2 regions of the Nitrospirillum guanabarense genome follow, and region 2 is predicted to be linked to the other one. Evidence: riboswitches for the same ligand, from Rfam matches in the RefSeq annotation. Region 2 holds a riboswitch; the other holds the start of a gene.
The links. A riboswitch is a leader RNA that binds a small molecule or an ion and turns the genes downstream of it on or off. The one in region 2 is predicted to bind thiamine pyrophosphate.

Region 1: linked by a shared signal. The riboswitch ahead of thiO (glycine oxidase ThiO) and the one ahead of thiC (phosphomethylpyrimidine synthase ThiC) in region 2 are both predicted to bind thiamine pyrophosphate.

What each region holds. Positions count from the first base shown of each region.
Region 1 covers NZ_JAYEER010000004.1:31,249-38,927, forward strand. The annotation lists gene polA (DNA polymerase I) at 1-2,453, shown strand, start outside; gene UAA55_RS18225 (hypothetical protein) at 2,553-2,894, shown strand; gene UAA55_RS18230 (thiamine phosphate synthase) at 2,891-3,478, opposite strand; gene thiG (thiazole synthase) at 3,481-4,254, opposite strand; gene thiS (sulfur carrier protein ThiS) at 4,247-4,450, opposite strand; gene thiO (glycine oxidase ThiO) at 4,447-5,640, opposite strand; TPP riboswitch at 5,635-5,744, opposite strand; gene motA (flagellar motor stator protein MotA) at 5,932-6,792, shown strand; gene UAA55_RS18255 (DJ-1/PfpI family protein) at 7,277-7,679, shown strand, end outside.
Region 2 covers NZ_JAYEER010000003.1:273,197-280,875, reverse strand. The annotation lists gene UAA55_RS10620 (FAD-dependent oxidoreductase) at 1-1,047, opposite strand, end outside; gene UAA55_RS10615 (TetR/AcrR family transcriptional regulator) at 1,126-1,803, shown strand; gene UAA55_RS10610 (hypothetical protein) at 1,942-2,289, shown strand; gene thiC (phosphomethylpyrimidine synthase ThiC) at 2,351-4,204, opposite strand; TPP riboswitch at 4,375-4,485, opposite strand; gene UAA55_RS10600 (lysozyme inhibitor LprI family protein) at 4,585-5,946, opposite strand; gene UAA55_RS10595 (lysozyme inhibitor LprI family protein) at 6,028-7,356, opposite strand; gene UAA55_RS10590 (hypothetical protein) at 7,473-7,679, opposite strand, start outside.

The DNA of each region.
Region 1 (7,679 bases), on a different contig from region 2:
ACAAGAGCATCGGCCGGGACGAGGTGCTGGAGAAGTTCGGCGTGGCGCCGGAACTGGTGGTGGATGTGCAGTCCCTGGCCGGCGACAGCGTGGACAACGTGCCGGGCGTGCCCGGCATCGGCATCAAGACCGCCGCCCAGCTGATCACCGAGTACGGCGGGCTGGACGCCCTGCTGGATCGCGCGCACGAGATCAAGCAGCCCAAGCGGCGCGAGGCCCTGACCGTGCATGCGGAGATGGCCCGCATCTCCCGCCAGCTGGTGACGCTGGAGGCCCATGTGCCGGTGCCGGAGCCGCTGGAGAACCTGACGGCGCGCAAGCCCGACCCCGAGCGCCTGATCGGCTGGCTGCGGGAGCAGGGCTTCCGCTCCGCCATCCAGAAGGTCGAGAACGACATCCTGAAGGCCAACGGCGGCAATGCGGGGGCCGCCGGCGCCGGCACCGGCGCCCCGGCCCTGACGCTGGAGGCCACGGCCGGTGGCGGGGCGGAACAGCGCACCGACGCCGTGCGTGCCGCCTATAACAGCCGCTTCTACAGTACCGAGGCCGCCCCCATCGGGGAACCCAGGATCCCCGCCCCCACCGAGGTCGCGTACGAGCTGGTGCAGGACGCCGCCGTGCTGAAGCGCTGGATCGATGAGGCGACGCTGGCCGGCACGGTGGCCATCGATACCGAGACCGACGGCCTGTACCCCGACCGGGCCAAGCTCGTCGGCTTCTCCCTATCCCACACGCCGGGCCGCGCCTGCTACGTGCCCCTTACGCACATTAACCCCGACGCTCCTAAGGAGCAGGCCGGCGGCTTCGATTTCGGCGAGGCCCCGCCCCCGCCGCCGCAGATCCCCCTGGACGAGGCCCGCGCCCTGCTGGCGCCGCTGCTGGCCGACCCGTCGGTGCTGAAGGTGGGCCATAACCTGAAGTTCGACATCCGGGTGCTGGCCCGCCACGGCTTCGCCCCCGGCCCGGCCGCCGTCGCCCCCGTGGACGACACCATGCTGCTGTCCTACGCCCTGGGCGCCGGCGCCCACGGCCACGGCATGGATGAGCTGGCGCAGCGCCACCTGGGCCACACCTGCATCACCTTCGACGAGGTGACGGGTACCGGCAAGAACCGCATCACCTTCGACCGCGTGCCCCTGGACCGCGCCTGCGCCTACGCGGCGGAGGACGCGGACATCACCCTGCGCCTGCACCAGGTGCTGAAGGCCGACGTGCTGCGCCGCCACCTGGTGACGGTGTACGAGACGCTGGACCGCCCCCTGACGCCCGTGGTGGCGACCATGGAGGAGGCCGGCATCCTGGTGGACCGGGCCATGCTGGCCGAGCTGTCGCGCGACTTCGCTGGCCGCCTGGCGGCGCTGGAACAGGAAATCCATACCCTGGTGGGCCACCCCTTCAACGTCGCCAGCCCCAAACAGCTGGGCGAGGTGCTGTTCGACGAGATGGGTCTGCCCGGCGGCAAGAAGGGCAAGACCGGCGCCTATTCCACCGACAGCAGCGTGCTCGAACCCCTGGCCGAACAGGGCGTGGAGGTGGCGCAGAAGGTGCTGGACCACCGCCAGCTGGCCAAGCTGAAATCCACCTACACCGACGCCCTGCAGGAGGAGATCAACGCCGGCACGGGCCGCGTCCACACCTGCTTCGCCCTGGCCGCCACCGCCACCGGGCGCCTCAGCTCCACCGACCCCAACCTGCAGAACATCCCCATCCGCACGGAAGAAGGGCGCAAGATCCGCCGGGCCTTCGTGGCGCCGGAGGGTCATGTGCTGCTGTCCGTGGACTACAGCCAGATCGAGCTGCGCCTGGTGGCGGAAATCGCCGGCGTGCCGGCCCTGAAGCAGGCCTTCACCGAGGGCATCGACATTCACGCCATGACGGCGTCCCAGGTGTTCGGCGTGCCCCTGGACCAGATGACCAGTGAGATCCGGCGCAAGGCCAAAGCCATCAACTTCGGCATCATCTACGGCATCTCCGGCTTCGGCCTGGGCCGCCAGCTGGGCATCGGCGCTGGTGAGGCCGGGGCCTTCATCAAGCAGTATTTCGAGCGCTTCCCCGAGCTGGCCGGCTATTTCGAGAAAACCAAGGCCGAGGCCAAGGAGAAAGGCTACGTCACCACCCTGTTCGGCCGTCAGTGCTGGATCCAGGGCATCAAGGAAAACAACGCCGCCCGCCGCGCCTTCGCCGAGCGTCAGGCCATCAACGCCCCCATCCAGGGCACCGCCGCCGACATCATCCGCCGCGCCATGGCCCGCGTGCCCGCGGCCATGGCGAACGCCGGCCTGACCGGCCGCATGCTGCTGCAGGTGCACGACGAGCTGCTGTTCGAGGTGCCGGTGGCCGAGGTGGACGCCACCATCCCCGTGGTGCGTCAGGTGATGGAAGGGGCGGCCAGCTTGAGCGTGCCCCTGGTGGCCGAGGCCGGCACGGGTCGCAGCTGGGGCGAGGCGCATTAAGATAAAGTGGTCTTGCCTTCAGCTTCTACAACTGATGGAATAACTTGCGGTCAGCGGCGTCGGGGGACGCCGGCAAGCGATTTCAGGAATGGGGAAAGCATGAAGGGACTGAAATGGGCCGGCCCCGTGCTGGCGATGGGGATCTGCGCGATCCAGCCCGCCGGAGCGGAACCGACGAGTGGCGCGGTCCACATCACCAGCGTCCGTGTCTACGCGAACGGCATAAATTCAGCAGCCTTCGTCGCCGTAGACTCGACGGCCTTCTGCTCAACGGACACTTTTGCAATCAACTTGGGCGATACATATTCCGGCCCGTCCTTGCTGAGCGCCGCCCTGTCGGCTCAGGCCCAAGGCAAGCCCGTAATGCTTGAGGCCGCCAATGGAACCGGCTGTGCCGGCTGGGGCACCAAGCTGCAATCCATCACGATAGTGACCAGCTAATCGCCCCACGCCGCCAGCAGGTCCCGTACCACGGCGCCGGGGTCGCTTGCGCGCATGACGGTGCCCATGACGGCCAGGCCGGCGGCACCGGCCGCGCGAACCTCGGCGGCATTGGCCGGGGTGATGCCGCCCAGGGCCAGGGCGCCGGGCAGGCGGGACAGCGCCCGGGGGCCCAGGGCGGGGCCGTAGCCGGGCTTGGACGCGGTCTCGAAAATGGGGCTGAGGGTGGCGTAGTCGGCACCGCCCAGGCCCTCGCCGGGATGGTGGCGGGAGAGGCCAACCAGGGCTTGGGCTCCCAAGCGGGCGCGGGCCGCCGCCACGTCACCGCCCGCCCCCAGATGCACGCCGTCGCACAGTGCCGCCGCCGCCACGTCGCCGTGCACCGTCAGCAGGGCGCCGTGATGGCGGGCGATGGGGACCAGCCGGCGCACCAGATCCAGCCGATCCTGGGGGGCCAAATCCTTTTCCCGCACGCTGGCCCAACGGCAGCCGGCGGCGAACACCCGATCCAGCAACCGGGGCAGCGGCAGGAACGCCTGGCGCCGGTCGGTGATGATCAACAGGGGCGGGACGGGCAATCCCACATCTACCCCCCGATCAGCCCCAGCTCAGGGCTGGAGGCTTCGGCGCGGGTGCGCCTCGGGATGCGGCCGGCCAGGCGGGCAAGGCGACCTGCGATGACGGCGTGGCCCATGGCGGCCGCCATGCGCACCGGGTCCGTGCTCTTGGACACGGCGGTGTTCAGCAGCACGGCGTCGCAGCCCAGTTCCATGGCCAGGGCGGCGTCGGAGGCCGTGCCCACGCCGGCGTCCAGGATGACCGGCACGGCGCTGCGCACGCAGATCATTTCGATATTGTAAGGATTTAGGATGCCCAGGCCTGTACCGATGGGCGCCCCCAGGGGCATGACGGCGGCGCAGCCGACGTCGGCCAGCCGGCGGCAGACGATGGGGTCGTCGGTGCAATAGGGCAGGACGGTGAAACCGTCATCCACCAACTGGGCGGCGGCGGTCACCAACTGCTCCACATCCGGGTACAGCGTCTCGCGGTCGCCGATCAGTTCCAGCTTGATCCAGTTGGTGTCCAGCGCCTCGCGCGCCAGCTGGGCGGTCAGCACGGCGTCCTTCACCGTGGCGCAGCCGGCGGTGTTGGGCAGCAGCCAGGCCCTGTCGCGCACGAGGTCCAAGATGCCCTCGGCCCCGCCCTCCATATCCACCCGGCGGATGGAGACGGTGACCACTTCAGCGCCCGACGCCGCCAAGCTGTCCAGGAACACCTGCTGGTTGGGATAGCCCGCCGTGCCCAAGAACAGGCGGGAGGTGAACGCCTTGCCGGCGATGTGGAACAGGTCTTCAGCCACCTTGCAGCACCTTCACGATTTCGATGGCGTCGCCATCGGCGACGGCACGCTCCGCCCAGCGGGCACGCGGCACCACGGTGCCGTTGATGGCCACGGCGATGCCGCGGGAATCCGGCCCCAGCCCCGCCTCACCCAACAGGGCCGGCAGGTCCAGGCCGTCCGCATGGTCGCGGGCCTTGCCGTTCACGGTGATCATGCACGCCTCACGTCAAGCTCAGTTCGCTGGCCAAATCGCCCGATGCCGAAGGGCGCCAGCAGCGGGTCCACCCGGCCGGTCAGGATGTGGTCGGCGACCAGGTCTGCCGTGCCGGGCGTCAACAGGATGCCGTTGCGGTGGTGGCCGGTGGCCATGACCAGGCCGGCGACATTGGGTACGGGCCCCAGGATGGGGGCGTCGTCGCGGCTGCCGGGGCGGTGACCCACCCACATCTCCTCGATGGGCAGTTCCTCCACCCCAGGCAGGGCCCGCCACGCGGCCTCCAGCAGGGCCAGCACGCCGCCAGCCGTCAGATGGTCGTCCCAGCCCTTGTCTTCGGTCGTGGCGCCCACGATCAGGCGGCCATCCAACCGGGGCACCAGATAGCATTTGGGCGGCCACACCACGTGGCGCAACAGCGGCTGGGCCGGGTCCATGCGCAGGGCCAGCATCTGGCCCTTCACCGGCCGCACCGGCGGCACCGCGCCTTCCGGCAGGCCTGGCAACTGGCGCGACCAGGCGCCGGCCGCCAGCGCCACCACGTCGGCGGGCTTCAGCGCGCCATCCACCACCACGCCATCGGTGCGGCCCGCCGTCACCGACAGCGCCTCCACGGCCGCGCCCTCGTGCAGGCGGGCGCCCGCCTTCAATGCCGCGGCCTTCAGCGCCACGGCCAGCTTGCGGTTGTCCACCTGGCCGTCATCGGCGCCCAGCACGCCAGCGGCGGCGCGGGGGTTCAGCCACGGCTCACGCTCCTTCACCTGCGCGCCATTCAGCCAGGCGACATTGAGACCCAAGGACCGCTGGAACTCGAAGCCGCTGCGCAGCACCTCGACATCGTCGCGGGTCAGGGCCACCTGCACCGTGCCGTCCGTGCGCAGATCGACGGGCAGGCCGCTGTAAGCCTCCAGCTCGGCGGCGAAGGCGGGCCAGCGGCGCTGGCTGTCCAGGGTCAGGGGCAGCAGCGCCTGCTCCCCCGGTTCCGTCTCCACGGCGGCCGCCAGCATGCCGGCGGCGGCATGGGTGGCACCCCGACCGGCGGTCCCCCGGTCATAGATGTCGACCGCGCAGCCGGCGGCGGCCAGGCGCCAGGCGATTGACAGGCCGATGCAGCCGGCACCGATGACGACCACCCGGGGGGCGACGGACGGCTTGGCAAATGAATGGCCCGAAGGCGGATGATAGGTCACGGTCTCGCGATCTCCCTTCGCCGGCATGATCCGGAGCAGGTTCCATGGGTCTGATCTCAGCCGCGGGCCCGGTGGTCAGGCGGGCGGCACCCCAGTCGATGGCGGGAACGATGGCGGACGGGGCGTCCGAATTCAAGGGTCTTGCCGTCATGGCTGGGTGACAGGGCGGCGTTCGACATCCCCCGTCCGGGCGCGCCGATGCGCCGTCGGCCTACCCCATCAGGGATTTGACAAGTAGGCCGATTGTCTGGACTCTGCGAACCTTAGGGGTCCAGCTACCAAGGTCTGCTCATGTTTGCCGCCATCGGCCTGCTCGGCGTGTTCATCTGCGTGTTCGGGTCGTTCATGATCTTCGGCGGCAAGATCGGCATCATCCTTGAGGCCCTGCCCGGGGAGTTCATGACCATCGGCGGCGCCGCCATCTGCGGCTTCATGGTGGCGAACAGCACCCACACCATCAAGCAGGCGCTGGGCGCGGTGAAACGCATCTTCCCCGGCGCCAAGTTCCATAAAAAGGAATACATGGAGCTGCTGTCGCTGCTCTATCAGATCCTGAAGACGATGAAGACCAAGGGCGTGCTGGCCATCGAGCAGCACATCGAAAAGCCCTTGGAAAGCAATATCTTCAACGCCTACCCCTCGATCATGAAGGACCCGTTCACGGTCAAGTTCATCGCGGACTACCTGCGCATGTTCTCCATCGGCGTGGACAATCCGCATGAGCTGGAGGCGCTGATGGAGCAGGAGATCGAGAAGGCCAAGCACGAGGACCTGCACTCCAGCCACGCCTTCCAGACCATGGCCGACGCCATGCCGGCACTGGGCATCGTCGCCGCGGTGCTGGGCGTCATCAAGACCATGGCGTCCATCACCGAGCCGCCCGAGGTGCTGGGCAAGCTGATCGGTGGCGCCCTGGTCGGCACCTTCATGGGTATTTTCCTGTCCTACTGCATCATCGCCCCCATCGCCTCGCGGCTGAAGGGCGTGGCGGAGGAGGAGAACCAGTTCTACCACGTCATCCGGGCGGCCATCACATCCCACCTGGCGGGATACGCCCCCCAGGTCTCCATCGAGGCGGCACGAAAAAAGGTGCCGACGGAGTACATGCCCGATTTCAATGAGCTGGAAGAGGCGCTGTCGGCCATTAGTTAGTCGGCCCTCGGTTGGTTCGCCCTCAGGCGCCGGGCGGCCACATCCGTGGCCTTGGCTTGTCCTCGCTTTCCAGTCCACTCCGTTCCCCGGAAATCTCCGGCGGCCCCGGTCGGGGCCTATGGGGGCGGGGGCGCATCCTCTCAAAACCAATCCTAAAGTTTAGGATGGAGCGGCCGCACCCGTGCCAGCCGCCGGCGGCGCACCCGCAACCCAGCCATGCCGCACCGCAACCCCGATTTGGTCTTAATGCGATTGACCTGGGGCGCCGGAGAGGCCAACTACGGTGTCATGCGAATAGAGCGTCATCCCATCGGCCCGGCATGCATCACGACAGCCGCCCGCGCCTGACGCTTTGCCATGGCCGCCTGTTCCTGGGCGGCCATTTTCACGAGGCAGCATCCATCGCGCCTTGCCAACGGCGCCGTCCCCTGGGGAACGGCGACGGGCGGGTGTCGGGCCGCCGAAACAACATAGGAGACGTAATTTGACCGATCAGCCGCTCGCTGGAAAAGCCGTTGCCATCCTTATCGCCAACGGCTTCGAAGAAGTGGAAATGACGGAAGCGCAGCGCGCCCTGCTACGCGCCGGCGCCGCGCCCAAGATCATCTCGCCCGAGCAGGGTCTGGTGAACGGCTGGCACGGCACCTCGTGGGGTCACTATTTCCCCACGGACAAGCAGATTGGCGAGGTGCTGGCCGCCGACTTCGACCTGCTGGTCCTGCCGGGCGGTGAGCGCAGCGTGACCAAGCTGGCCGCCAACCCGCACACCCGACGCATCATCGGCAGCTTCATGGACGCCGGCAAGGGCGTGGCCGCCATCAACCACGGCGTCCAGCTGCTGGCCGTGGCCCAGCGCCTGAAGGGCCGCACCGTGACCGGCAACGAGG
Region 2 (7,679 bases):
GGCCGCCGCCGCCGCGCTGCGTGGGAACATCACGGATTCATAAGCGGCCAGCGCCGCCTCGATATCGCCGGGATGGGACGCGATAGCCTGCGCCAGCTCAGCACCATCCAGCATGGCCAGGTTGGCGCCTTCGCCGGCCGGTGGGGCCAAGTGGGCGGCGTCGCCCAGCAGCGTCACGCCGGGCACGCGGTCCCAGCGGTGGCCGGTGGGCAGGGTGTGCAGCAGGCGCGGCACTGGTGGCGTGTCGCTGTGCGTGATCAGTGCGGTCAGGGCCGGGGCCCAGCCGTCGAACTCCGCAGCGAGCCGGGCCTTGGCGGCGGCCACGTCGCCGAAGTCGATGGCGGCGATCCACTCGGCCGGCCGCCTCAGGCCGATATAGGCGTGCAGGGTGCCGCCGGGCTCACGGTGGGCGAAGATGCCCTGGCCGGGAGTCATGGCGAACATCCCACCGCCACCTACCGCCGCCTGGGCCGTCGCCGGATATCGCGCGTCGGCGTCGAACAGGTAGGTATCGATGAAGGTGGCGCCGGCATAGGCGGGCGTGGCGTCCGACAGCAGCGGCCGCACCTTGGACCAGGCGCCATCGGCCCCCACCAGCAGGCCGGTGGTCACGCTGGCCCCGTCCGTGAAGGTCAGTTCATGCCGCCCGTCGCCCAGCGCCGCCACGTGCGCTAGCTTCCGGCCCCACTGGACGGTTCCCGCCGGCAGGCTGTCCAGCAGCAGGCGCCGCAGCTCCCCCCGCAGCACCTCGGGCCGGCCGCCCCTGCCGTCGTCCGGCTGGTCCAGCAGCACGGCGCCCTGGGGGTCCAGCACCCGCGACGCCTCCCCACCGGGATGGATCAGAGCGCGGAACTGGTCGACCAGGCCGGCGGCCTTCAGCGCCACCTGCCCGTCCCGCTCATGGATGTCCAGCATGCCGCCCTGCGCGCGGGCGCCGGCCGAGGCCTCCGCCTCATAAATCGTCGTGGGGATGCCGTGGAGGTGCAGCACGCGGGCGAGGACCAGGCCGCCCAGGCCCGCGCCGATGATGGTGACGGGTGTCGTCATCTTGCTTCCTTTGGATGTTGGAACGGCGTTCCATAGATATTAATTGGAACGACGTTCCATGAATGTCAAGATGATCCCATGACGAAACGGACCGACCGGCGCGCGGACGCGCTTTCCAAAGAAAGGATCGTGGCGGCCGCGATCACCATCCTCGACGCGGGTGGCGAGGATGCGCTGACCTTCCGCGCGCTGGCCGCTCGCCTGGCGACGGGCAGCGGGGCGATCTACTGGCATGTCGCCGACAAGGGGGAACTGCTGGCGGCGGCCACCGACCATGTCGTCACGCGGGCCATGTCCGGGGCCATATCCGGGATGGGGGCCGGCGGGGTGGAACCGCGCGCGGCGATCCGGACCATCGCCCTGGGCATGTTCGGCGCCATCGACGCGCACCCCTGGGTCGGCGCCCAGTTCTCCCGCGCGCCGTGGCAGCCGGCGATGCTGCGTGTTTTCGAGGCCATCGGCGGCCGGCTGTGGGAACTGGGCGTGCCAGAGGGGGCCTGGTTCAACGCCTGGTCGGCGCTGGTGACCTACATTTTCGGCGCCGCCGGACAGAACGCGGCCAACGCCCGTCTGCAGGCGCCGGGAACGGATCGCTCGGCCGCGCTGGCGGACATCGCGGGGGGATGGGCGCGGCTGGATCCGGCCGAATATCCCTTCCTGCGTCAGGTGGCGCCGCAGCTGGCGGCGCACGATGACCGTGACCAGTTCCTGGCCGGCATCGACCTCATCCTGGCCGGCATCGGGACGGTGCGATAAAGGTCTACGCCGGCTTGACGTTGGCGAAGAAACAGGGCCGCTACCGTGCCGTCCAGTTGGGGGACGCCCTCCCACTCTCCTGCTTGAGATTGAGCCGACGCTATCAGAGACTGCTGGCGCTACTATTGGGAGATGGGAATGAAATCGACACGTGTAGCGCTTCTATGTTTCCTCGTAGCGCTCGTGCCCTTGAATGCCGCCGTGGCGGGCGGGCTCGCCCAGGGGTACATCACGCAAATCATACCGCTCAGCAACGGGCTTTTCACGTTTGTTTTCAGTGGGACCCCAGCCGGAGCACCAGCCTGCGCCACCTTCGCCAACCATTGGGCCGTCGATGTCTCGACGCCCTCCGGCCAGGCGATAGCCTCCAGTGCGATCACCGCCTTTTCCGCAGGCTATCCGATGTACGTCAGCGGGACCGGTACCTGCGCCGCAAACCAGTCCAACACCGAACTGGTGAATTATTTGGCTATCTCCAAGAACTGAGCGGCCATGGTTCGATAGAGATCATCCCCGCCGGCTCGGACCGGCGGGGACCGTAGTCACTTCAGGGCGTGTGATAAATTTCAGCACCCTGCGCCAGGAAGGCCTCCGACATCTCGGCCATGCCCTTCTCGGCTTCGACGAAGCTTCCCTCCACGCCGGCCAGGTCGCGCACCTCCTGGCTGATCTTCATGGAACAGAACTTCGGCCCGCACATGCTGCAGAAGTGCGCCAGCTTGGCGCCGTCGGCGGGCAGGGTCTGGTCGTGGAACTTCTCCGCCGTTTCCGGGTCCAGCGACAGGTTGAACTGGTCGCGCCAGCGAAACTCGAACCGGGCGCGGCTGAGGGCGTCGTCGCGCAGCCGTGCGGCGGGGTGGCCCTTGGCCAGGTCGGCCGCGTGCGCCGCGATCTTGTAGGTGACGACACCCACCTTCACGTCGTCGCGGTCGGGCAGGCCCAGATGCTCCTTGGGCGTGACGTAGCAGAGCATGGCGGTGCCGAACCAGCCGATCTGGGCGGCGCCGATGGCGCTGGTGATGTGGTCATAGCCCGGCGCGATGTCGGTGGTGAGCGGCCCCAGCGTGTAGAACGGCGCCTCGCCGCACCACTTCAGCTGCAGGTCCATGTTCTCCTTGATCTTGTGCATGGGCACATGGCCCGGGCCCTCGATCATCACCTGCACGTCGTGCTTCCAGGCGATCTGCGTCAGCTCGCCCAGGGTCTTCAGCTCGGCGAACTGGGCGGCGTCGTTGGCGTCGGCGATGCTGCCGGGGCGCAGGCCGTCACCCAGCGAGAAGGCCACGTCATAGGCCTTCATGATCTGGCAGATTTCCTCAAAGCGGGTGTAGAGGAAATTCTCCTTGTGATGCGCCAGGCACCACTTGGCCATGATGGACCCGCCGCGCGAGACGATGCCGGTGACGCGCTTGGCCGTCAGGGGGATGTGGGCCAGGCGCACGCCGGCGTGGATGGTGAAATAGTCCACGCCCTGCTCGCACTGCTCGATCAGGGTGTCGCGGAACACCTCCCACGTCAGGTCCTCGGCCTTGCCGTTCACCTTCTCCAGCGCCTGGTAGATGGGCACGGTGCCGATGGGCACGGGGCTGTTGCGGATGATCCATTCGCGGATGGTGTGGATGTTGCGGCCGGTGGACAGGTCCATGACCGTGTCCGCACCCCAGCGGATGGACCACACCAGCTTGTCCACCTCTTCCGCGACGGAGGAGGTGACGGCGGAATTGCCGATGTTGGCGTTGATCTTGACCAGGAAGTTGCGGCCGATGGCCATCGGCTCCGATTCCGGGTGGTTGATGTTGTTGGGGATGATGGCGCGGCCGCGCGCGATCTCATCCCGCACGAACTCCGGCGTCACGAAGTCCGGGATGGATGCCCCGAAGCTCTCGCCGTCGCGCTCCAGCTGTTCCTTCAGCGCTTGGCGCCCCAGGTTCTCGCGGATGGCGACGTATTCCATCTCCGGCGTCACGATGCCGGCGCGGGCGTAGGCCAGTTGGGTGACAGCCTTGCCGTCCTTGGCGCGCAGGGGCAGGCGGCCGGCGCGGTCGAACACCGGCACGGGGCTGCTCTCGCCCTCCCTCAACCCGTTGTCCACCGCCTTGATGGCGCGGCCGTCATAGCGCTCCACATCGCCCCGGCCTTCGACCCAGGGGCGGCGCAGCTCGGCCAGGCCCAGGCGGATGTCGGTGGTCACCGCCGGGTCGGTGTAGGGGCCGGACGGGTCATAGACGCGCACCGGCGGCTCATTGGCGCTGGGGCTCAGGTCGATCTCGCGCATGGCCACGCGCAGGTCGGGGTGCAGGGTGCCCGGGATGTGGACCTTGCGGGAGGCGGGCAGGGGCCCGGTGGTAACGGCGAAGCCGTCGCTTCCCGGAATCGCGGCCGGGGTCAGGGTATCGGGCATAGGGTCGTGCTCCTCCGTAGTCCGGCGCCCTTGGCTCTCTGGCCGCTGATGCGTCCGGCACGTCACATGTCGCCAACCCGGGGCAACGACGATGGGGAGGAAGGAAAACGGCCGCTGCGGTTACGGCCTACAGGGCGGATGCGCGTGTGATCCCATTGGCGGGTAGATACGCGAAGGCCCCTGTTCCCATCCCTACGCCGGTACGATCCGGATCAGGTTCAAAGGGTCCCCGCGTCTCTCCGCGGATCTCAGCGCCCTCCGGCGCACCCCTGGAACGAAGGCCGCACTGTGCGCGCCCCGGGGCACGGGTGTCAATGGGTGGGGAAATGGGGCGGTGGGGGAATGGTTGGGGGACGTTCAGTTCCGCCGACCGGTTCGCATCAGTCGATTTGGACGGCGGAGACGGTCTTGATGCTGGGCTGGCCGATGCGCACCCGGTCGATGACGTAGCCGGCCACGGGTATCAGTGAGTCGCCTTGCTGCCGCCAGACGCCCAAGATCATGGCGCCCACCCGCCAGCCCAAGGTGCCCGGCGCGACACGTACGGTCAGCGGCCCGTCCAGACTTTGCCAGGTCATCAATGGCGACGACATCTCGAACGCCGAGAAACCCCGATAATGCCAGCCGGGAAAGTCTGGCACATCGTAGGTCCCTTCCGGCCCTGCGCCATCCGTCTCCTGGGGTGTCAGATTGGACAGGGCGGGATAAGCGGGCCCGCCAGCCGGATGAAAGGGGCCCGCCTTCGCCCACGGGCTGGCGCCCACCGTGGCCGCCCACCCGGGCGCCGCTTCCCGCAGGGCTTGGCAGACGGGCGCGCTGGCAGTGCAGGTGCCCTCGCCCAGGCGGAAGGCGGCCTGATAGGTCACCTCGATGTTGCAGGAATCGCCCCAGCGGCTTTTTCCGGCCAGTCGGATGAACAGGGTTGAGCGTTCAGGGCCAGCCTCTGACCGGACGCTGTCCGCGTTTTGGGTGAAGAACAGGGGCCGTCCGCTGCCGTCCGTGCCGAAGCCGACGGTTTCCGTCCAGCAATACGGCTGGGCGCGGTTTTCCGGCCGCGGCAGGGCGGGGCCAGCTTTCCCGTTGGCGTCCAAGGGAAAGGCGGTGACGCGGACGCAATCGGCCGTGCCCCCCGTTGCTGTCACTGCCACATGCGATGACCCGAAGGGAATGATGGCTATGGCGTCGCCCCGGCGCCGGATCGCCGCTGCCGGCAGCCGATGGCGCCAAGCGGGGCTGAGCTTTTCCTCAGGCGCCGGAACCACGAGCCCGGCGGCGATCATCTGCCGATCCAGGGGAATTTGCAGCGGGGAGTCGTCAGCGGTGCGGGCCTGGGTCAGCGTCATCGATGCGCGAGGGCAAAACGACGGGTCACCTTCCCCTTTACTCAGGGCCGTCAGCGCCGCCTGGCGTAGGATCATCGTTTGGGACAGGCATTCCGCCTCTGTCGGCCACCCGACCGTCAGGGGCGACGTCGGCTTGGCGGGCCCTTGGCACAGGCGGTCCCGTGTGGCCAGCCATCGACGCTGTTCGCCGACCAGTGCCGCCACGTCCGTGCCGGCCTGGGTCAACACTTGCCTGTAAAGCCGCGCGACCTCCCTATCCTGGTCCGCCAGCTTCGGATCAGCGCAAATCGCCCGCTCGGTCGGCGTCTTGGCGGCTGCGCAGTCAAAGCTGGGGCCGGCGGCCAGGGCGGTGCCGGAAAGAAACAGCGCGGCGGTGATCAGGGCGGGAAGGCGGTTCACGGCGGTAGGCAACCGGTGGTGGAGGTTGCCGACAGAATTAAACATCTTTGCCAGGAACGCCATAGGTGCTGACGGCGGGCCTCAGGGCCGGGCCGCCATCGTCACCGCCGGCACGCCCACCCGCACCTGGTTGATGGTGTAGGCCGCCACCGGGGTCAGGGTGTCGCCCTCCCGCCGCCAGGCGCCCAGGATCATGGGGCCGGGGCGCCAGTTCAGCATGCCGGGGGACAGGCGCAGGATCAGCGGCCCGCCGGGGCTCTGCCAGTGCAGCAGGGGTGCCTCCTCCTCGAAATTGGGCAGGCCGGTGTAGGTCCAGCCCTTGACGCTGGGGATGGTCAGGAAGGCGGGGACGAAGGGGCCGGTGTAGGGCACGAGGTTGTCCAGGGCGGGATAGTCGGGGCGGCCCGGCGGGTGGTCGGCGCCGATGGACCAGGGGCTGGCGGCCAGGGCGGTGGCCCAGCGCGGGGTGGCCTCGGCCAGGGCCTTGCAGGTCGCGGCGTCGGCGGCGCAGCGGCCATCGCCCAGGCGGAATTCGGTCTGGTAGGTCGCCTCGATGCGACAGGCCGCCCCCCAACGGTCGCGATGCACGGGGTGGATGCGGATGTCGGTGCGGGTGGGACGGGCCATGGGGCGGCTGGGGCCGGAATCCTGGGCGAAGAAGACCGGGGCGCCGGTGGCGTCCAGGCCGAAGCCGGCGCTTTCCGACCAGCAATAGGCCGGCTTGTCCGCCGGGCGGGTCTCGGGCGGCGGCAGGGCGGGGCCGCCGTTGCCGGCCGTGTCCAGCCAATGGACGCTGAAGCTGGTGCACGACGCGGCGTCGTCCAGCGCCGTCACCGCCACATGGGCGCGGCCGAAGGGCACCACGGCCATCTGGTCGCCGGCGTCCTGCGTCGCCTCCGGCGGCAGCCGGTCGCGCCATGCCGGGGTCAGTTCCTGCTCCGGTGCCGGGGTCAGCAGGCCGGCACCGATCAACTGCTCATCCAGGTCGCCCACGGGCGGGCCGCCGTCCAGCCCGCGCGCGGCGGCCAGGGTGGCGGCGGCGCGCTCGCAGAAGGGCTGATCCGGCTTGGCCGCCTGCGCCGCCAGCGCGGCGCGGCGCAGGGGCAGCGCGCGGGCCAGGCAGGTGCGCGCCCGTTCATCATCCGCCGGCGCCAGGTCGCCACACAGCCGGTCGCGTGTCGCCAGCCAGCGCGCCTGCTCGGCGATCACGGCCGCCGCGTGCGCGCCCGCCTTGGCCTTCGCCAGCCGGTACAGGCGCGCGATCTCCGCATCCTCGGCCCGCAGCGCCGGGCTGGCGCAGATCATCCGTTCCGTGCGCTTGCCCGCCGTGGCGCAGGGGGCGGCCGCCAGGCCCGGGGATGCCAGCAGGAGGGCGGTGGCGATGGCGGGCAGAACACGGTGTCGAATCACGGGGAATCTGATCACGGGGCGTCTGATCACGGGACTGGGCAACCTGGGTCGGCGGCGGGGCCGACAAGATCAGGCATCACGCCCGCGATTGCCACAGGATCGTGGCCCCCGGCGTCCTACCGCTTCGCCAGATAGTCGACGATGGCAGGGACGTCGCCGGCGTCGATGGGCGCCTTGTAGGTCTGGATCATCTTGTTCACGATCTCCGCCCACTTCTCCCGGGGGAAGGGGGGCTGCCTCAACACCATGCCGGCGGAATGGCAGGTCAGACAGTTGTTGTTGATGGCCGCCGCGTCGGTGCCGGGGAACTCCCGATCCGATTG